One region of the Saccharococcus thermophilus genome, then DNA from elsewhere that is predicted to be linked to it. Evidence: predicted binding sites of a transcription regulator. Region 1 holds the regulator's gene; the other holds the start of a gene.
The links. The regulator Rex, encoded in region 1, represses fermentation and respiration genes when NADH is low (regulators of the CRP and FNR family bind a similar motif). The targets are predictions, from matches to a motif close to TTGTGAAATATTTCACAA.
Positions count from the first base shown of each region.

Region 2: the regulator Rex is predicted to act here: its motif matches at 1,960-1,977, upstream of BDD39_RS05280 (nitrate reductase subunit alpha).

Region 1 is NZ_JAASRS010000001.1:12,326-15,739, forward strand. It holds gene BDD39_RS00055 (CPBP family intramembrane glutamic endopeptidase) at 7-756, shown strand; gene BDD39_RS00060 (YdiK family protein) at 795-935, shown strand; gene tatC (twin-arginine translocase subunit TatC) at 950-1,696, opposite strand; gene BDD39_RS00070 (twin-arginine translocase TatA/TatE family subunit) at 1,717-1,869, opposite strand; gene BDD39_RS00075 (redox-sensing transcriptional repressor Rex) at 1,866-2,522, opposite strand; gene moaC (cyclic pyranopterin monophosphate synthase MoaC) at 2,512-3,033, opposite strand; gene BDD39_RS00085 (ABC-F family ATP-binding cassette domain-containing protein) at 3,153-3,414, shown strand, end outside.
Region 2 is NZ_JAASRS010000001.1:1,026,706-1,030,119, forward strand. It holds gene BDD39_RS05280 (nitrate reductase subunit alpha) at 1-1,901, opposite strand, end outside; gene BDD39_RS05285 (metal-dependent hydrolase) at 2,081-2,587, shown strand; gene BDD39_RS05290 (tetratricopeptide repeat protein) at 2,834-3,414, shown strand, end outside.

The DNA.
Region 1 (3,414 bases):
GTTTCCTTGAAACGACAATATTGGTATGTCATTATTACGTATGTCGTCATGCAGCTGTCTGGTATTATAGGTGTTCCGCTTCTGCGCTTTCTCGGTGTGGGGAAACATGCCAAAAATAAACTCATTGCCGCAGAGATCGCCTCTGGCTATTGGGCAGTCATTAGCTTTGCTATTGCGTTTTTGATTATTCTCTTTTTCTTGCGCGAAGATATAAAACAACGGCATACTCGTTATCGCGTTTCTTTGCCTGTCGCTTGGATGTGGGCGGTCGGCGGCGTTTTTTTGGCGCTCTTTGCCCAAAGCCTTGCCGCTAATATTGAATGGCATTTGCTTGGCATCGAGCCAGGCTCGGAAAACACGAGACGCATTGTCGGAATCATTCGAGTCACCCCGATATTGATCATCGTTACTTCCATTATCGGCCCGATTTTAGAAGAAATTATTTTTCGCAAGATTATTTTCGGGGCGCTATATCAAAAATACAATTTCCTCATTGCCGCGCTTATCAGTTCGCTATTATTTGCGGTAGTCCATATGGAATTGAAGCATCTGCTTTTATATGCGGCAATGGGATTTACGTTTGCCTTTCTTTATGCGAAAACAGGGCGCATTTTTGTTCCGATTTTCGCTCACGTTACGATGAATACGTTCGTCGTCGTGATGCAAACGTTGTTTGCCGATGAAATTGAAAGAATGATGCGGCAGACGGAACATATACAACTCATTATTGGGCATTGGGGGCTTTTAATACAATGAAAAGGACGCCATTACAATTCGCTTTTTTCTATTTTCTGATGGGGATACTATTTACTTACTTATCTGTTCAAAGCGCAAAAGATACGATTTGGAACTTTTTTACGATTGTGCTTGCCATACTGGCTACGCTTGATTTTGGAGCAGCAATACGTCTCTTCGCACTCCACTTTCGCAAATAAACCTCCCGTTCGATTCACGGGAGGTTTTCCTGTTCCTGTTGCGCCAACAAAACTTTGCGATAAGCAAATTTCGAAATCCAAATGCTTACCTCATATAAAATCGAAAGCGGAATCATCACAATCACTTGCGATAATACATCCGGCGGCGTAATGATCGCAGCCACAATCAATAAGACCAGATACGCGTATTTCCGTATTTTGATCAGCAACATCGGCGTAATCAAGCCGAGCCTTGTTAAAAACATCACAACTACCGGCAGCTGAAAGACAATGCCAAACGGCAAGATGAGCTGAAGCAAAAATTCGAAATATTCATTAATGCCGATGACTTGATGAATGCCAAGATCGTTCGCCAAATTTTGCATAAAGCGAACGACAAACGGAAATAAGACAAAATACGCAAAACTAACGCCGGCTAAAAAGAGGAAAATGGAAATTGGAATATAGCTTAACGTCACTTTTCGTTCTTTTTCATATAACCCAGGGCTGACAAACGCCCAAATTTGATAAAGCAGAACCGGTGCGGTAAGAATAAAGGCAATGACAAACGCAAACTGAAAATAAATTCTGATCGGATCTGTCAAACGAAACGCGTTCATCGTTAATTGTTTCGCTTCACCGGTTCGCTGCAAATACAAAATGACCGGTTCTACAAAAAAGAAGCTCACGATCAAGGCAACGCTAAAAAAAATAAGAACAATAATCAGCCGTTTTCGCAATTCACCTAGGTGCTCATATACCGACATTTCTTTATCGTTCATATGTCAACCATCCTAACTTATTATTGGTCGGCTTTTTTTTCATCCTCATCGGCTAATCCCTTCGTCGCATCCTTGAATTCGCGGAGCGATTGCCCGAGCGACTTGCCCAGTTCCGGAAGCTTTTTTGTTCCAAACAATAATAAAATAACAAGCACGATTAATAAATATTTCACGTTTCGTTCTCTCCTTTATCGAGCGGATAATTTTTTAAAAAATAGACGAGTGACTGCAATTCGACAGCTAAGTCAATATGGTGGACGCGAATGTGTTTCGGCACGTTCAGGCGCGCCGGCGTAAAATTTAAAATCCCTTTAATTCCTTTTCCGACAAGACGGTCTGTAATCCATTGCGCAACATGAGCCGGCACCGTTAAAATCGCTACTGGAATTCCCTCGTGAAGACGCCCTTCTAATTCGTCCAAATGATAGACAGGCACCCCGCCGACTGTTGTACCAACCTTTTTCTCATCCACATCAAATGCCATGACAATTTTCGTATTATTGTTTTTCAAAAAATTATAGTTTAAAAATGCCGTTCCTAAGTTCCCGACTCCAAATAGCGCGACTTCGGTCACTTCGTCTTGATCGAGCGTTTTGCGGAAAAATGACAACAAATAGTTGACATTATATCCATACCCTTTTTTTCCGAGCGCACCAAAATAGGAAAAATCGCGACGGATCGTTGCGGGATCGACTTTGACCGCCTCGCTCAATTCGGCAGAAGAAACACGTTGCTTTCCGGAAGCATGTAAATTTTTTAAAAAACGATAATATAACGGCAAGCGTTTTGCCGTTGCTTGCGGAATTTTTGGCTGTTCATTGCTCATCGATGAATCCCCCAGCACTTCTTTTTTCCCGTTGATAATGGCCCGACTTCCCACCAGTTTTCTCTACCAAATAGGTTGGGCCAATCACCATCCCTTTATCAAGCGCCTTGCACATGTCATACACCGTCAGTGCGCATACAGAGGCGGCCGTTAGCGCTTCCATCTCCACCCCTGTGCTGCCCTTCGTTTTCACTGTGACAGTAATCAGTAATTGATATAACGCTTTTTCTTCCTCCACATGCCACGCAAATTGAATGTCGACACCTTTTAACATAAGCGGATGACACATTGGAATTAAATCTGGCGTTTTTTTTGCGGCCATAACGCCAGCTATTTGCGCAACAGCAAGCACATCCCCTTTTTCGATCGCGTTGTTTGTCATTTTTTCATAAATTTCCTTATTTACTGTCACACTTGTTTGAGCGACCGCTATGCGAACCGTATCCTCTTTGTCTGAAATATCGACCATTTTTGCCCGGCCTTGTTCGTTAAAATGGGTAAATGATGACAACGTAATCTCCTCCCACTATAAACTATACACTATTTTTCGTCATCTGTCTTTTATCGTTTTATTGCGATAAGAAAACAAATTACGCTACACTATTATTGTTAAACGAGAGGTGAATAACAATGATCATTTTACAAGTCAACCAACTGACAAAATATTTTGGCGCTGACCTTATTTTATCGAATATAAAATTAGAAATACAATCCAAAGACCGCATCGCTCTCGTCGGGAGAAACGGAGAAGGAAAATCGACATTATTAAAAATCATTGCCGGAGAACTTTCTTACGATAGCGGAGAAATCATTAAACCAAAAGAAGTGACGATCGGCTACCTCGCCCAAGACAGTGGGCTTCACTCTTCCTTGTCGATTTGGGAAGAGATGA
Region 2 (3,414 bases), 1.0 Mb from region 1:
TCCGCGTAATGGGAATAGCGCGCTTTTTTCACAAGCGGTGATACAAGTTCATCGACCGGCATTTCTTCATATCGCCATTGATCGGTCGCAAAATAGAAGAACGATGTGCCGTTTTGCAGTTTCGGCGGTGCTGTCCAGTCGCGTGCCGTTGCGATCGTTTGCCATCCTTCCGCCGGCCGCAGTTTTTCTTGTCCGACGTAGTGCGCCCAGCCGCCGCCGTTGACGCCTTGCGCGCCGACAAATAAGACGAGGTTTAAGACGGCGCGGTAAATCGTATCGGAGTGGAACCAGTGGTTAATGCCAGCGCCCATAATAATCATCGAGCGGCCATTTGTATTAATCGCGTTTTGCGCAAACTCGCGCGCGATTTTAATGGCAAGCTCCCGTTTCACGCCGGTAATCGCTTCTTGCCATGCCGGAGTGAATGGAACAAGATCATCGTACGTACGGGCGACGTTTCCGCCAATGCCGCGATCGATGCCGTAATTGGCAAGGATAAGATCGTAGACGGTGGTTACGTATGTTTCGCCGTCTTCCGTATGAATTTTTTTCGCTGGGACAACGCGTTCCATCGTTTCCCTTCCTTCATTAGTGAAGTACGGAATATGAATCGTAACAAGCTCGTCTTTGCAGTGTAAAAACGTTAAGCACGGTTCAATCGGGTTTCCTGTTTCCTCATCCACCATATGTAAATTCCATTTTCCTTGGCCATCCCAGCGCGAGCCGATCGTTCCATGCGGAATCGCAAATGTTTTTCTGTTTTCATCGTAAACGACCGGCTTCCATTCGGCGTTGGCGACGCTGCGGCCGAGGTCTTTTGCCTGCAAGAAGCGGCCGGCTATCCATTTGTCGCCATCTTTTTTCAAGGTGACGACGAACGGAAAATCGGTGTACGTTTTCGCATATTGCTGGAAGTAAGGAACTTGCTGATCGACGTAATATTCTTTTAAAATGACATGTCCCATCGCCATCGCGAGTGCGCCGTCCGTTCCTGGTTTTACGCTGAGCCAGTCGTCGGCAAATTTCGTCGATTCGGCGTAATCCGGGCTGACGGAAACGACTTTTGTGCCGCGATAGCGGACTTCCGCTAAAAAGTGAGCGTCCGGCGTTCGAGTAAGCGGTACGTTTGAGCCCCATGTAATGATGTAGCCGGAATTGTACCAGTCACTCGATTCTGGAACGTCGGTTTGGTCTCCCCAAACTTGCGGCGATGCTGGCGGCAGGTCCGCATACCAATCGTAAAAGCTAAGCATCGGTCCGCCCATGAGCTGCATAAAACGAGCTCCAGAGGCATAGCTGACCATCGACATCGCTGGAATCGGCGAAAAACCGACATTGCGGTCCGGCCCGTATTTGATGACAGTGTATAATAGCGAAGTAGCGACAAGCGTTAACGCTTCATCCCAGCTGACGCGGACGAAGCCGCCTTTTCCGCGCGCTTGTTTATATCGCTTCGCCTTTTCTGGATTTTCCACGATGCTTTTCCAAGCATCGAGCGGATTCTTGTGCGTTTGGAGCGCTTCCCTCCACATATCGATTAACACGCCGCGCACATATGGGTACTTAACGCGGAGCGGACTGTAAATATACCAAGAAAAGCTCGCGCCGCGGGGACAGCCGCGTGGTTCAAAATCGGGCATATCCGGTCCGGTCGATGGATAATCGAGCTGTTGCCCTTCCCAGGTGACGATTCCGTCTTTTACGTATATGTTCCAGCTGCACGAACCCGTGCAGTTGACGCCGTGGGTCGAACGGACGACTTTATCATGTTGCCAACGGCGGCGGTAAACATTTTCCCAAGCGCGATCGCCGTATGTCACTTCACTATGCTCGTTCGCATATCGCTCTATCGGTTTCATATATTTGAAACGGTTCCATAACGGTGATCGTTTTCGTTTCATTTTGCTCACTCCTTATCAATGTGTGTAATTTTACTATAGCCATAATAGAAATAAAGAGATGTTAACTTTGTCACACTTAGCGCGATTGTCACAAATCTTTCAAACGATGGAGAAAAACGAACAAACATTCTTTTCTTGTGTTATAATAGAAAAAAAGTTTTACATAATGAGGAGGTTACATGCGATACCATAGCCATATTGTCACATCATTATGCCTTGGGGCGGCGGTCGCCGCGCACACATCGCTTTCCTTTACAGCAAGCTATACGGTGGGAGTCGTCATCGGCAGCCTGCTCCCCGACATTGATGAACCAAAGTCGTACGTCGGTCGCCGCTCAATGGGGATGTCCAATAAAGTAAAAGAAGCGTTCGGCCATCGCGGCATGACCCATTCGCTTATTGTATGGGGGGTTATCGCCCTCGTTATTTTGTGGGAATCGCCTTCATTATTTGCTGCAGGATTGGTGCTCGGCTATTTGTTTCATATTTTCGAAGACTTTTTGTCCGTCCAAGGCGTGCCGCTTTTTTGGCCGTTCACCGCAAAGCGATTTAAGATTCCCATCTATCGTACAGGCAATTTTGTCGAAAAAGCGCTCTTTTACGCAGCATTTGCCTTGCTTATCTATATTGGCGCAAAAGAACAGCTGTTTTTCGAATGGTGTCGTTCGCTTGCGTTATTTCGATAAGAAAAAAGGAAAAAGCCTATCCGAAGCGAATTAGTTTTTTAATAAAAAAGATTTGCCCGCCATCATCCGCGGCAAATCTTTTTTTATAGGATAGGATTCATTTTCCTGCCGATTTTTCTAAAAATTTATAGAACTTCTCCGTGATTCATTTTACACTAAAAATATCATGAAAAGTTGGCATCATCTGTTGGACAGGCTTGTACAGTTATAGTATGGGGAATGGAAGAAAGAAAAGGGGTTTCGCACATGAACATCGAACGAATCGCTACCTATATAAAAGAAAAACGCATTATCGAAGCATTAGAGGAAATAAAGCCGATGCTTCAGAAAATAGAACATCTGTTTCGCTGGAGAACGCTGCTGCGGACATGGAACACAGCAGACTCGTTTCATCATCTGATTCGCTTGTTTGACTATGCGCTAATGTACCGTCATAGCGCGCTATTGGCGCGCTACGCCCATCGCCGTTTTTCGACGCTGCAGACGCTGACATGGGTATGTGATGAGTGGCTCGAAGAACGGCGGCCGCTGGATGCCGAGGAAGCGCTGCGGCCGCGTTTGGAAGAAGCGATCGCGAACGGAAAGGAAAAACCGGAACATATCGCTCGTGCTGCTTTTACGCTCGTACGTACTCTTTTGGAAATGCGCCGAATTGAAGAAGCACAGCAGTGGATGAACGTGGTAGAGCGATATGAAACAGTTCCAATTTATGATAAATGGGGGTATTTTTATATCGAAACTGGCGACCGCGACAGAGCGGAAGAAATATTGCGGAAAGGATTGGATGAGCCGGAGCGCGGCGATATGTGCCATTTGCTTTTGGCCGA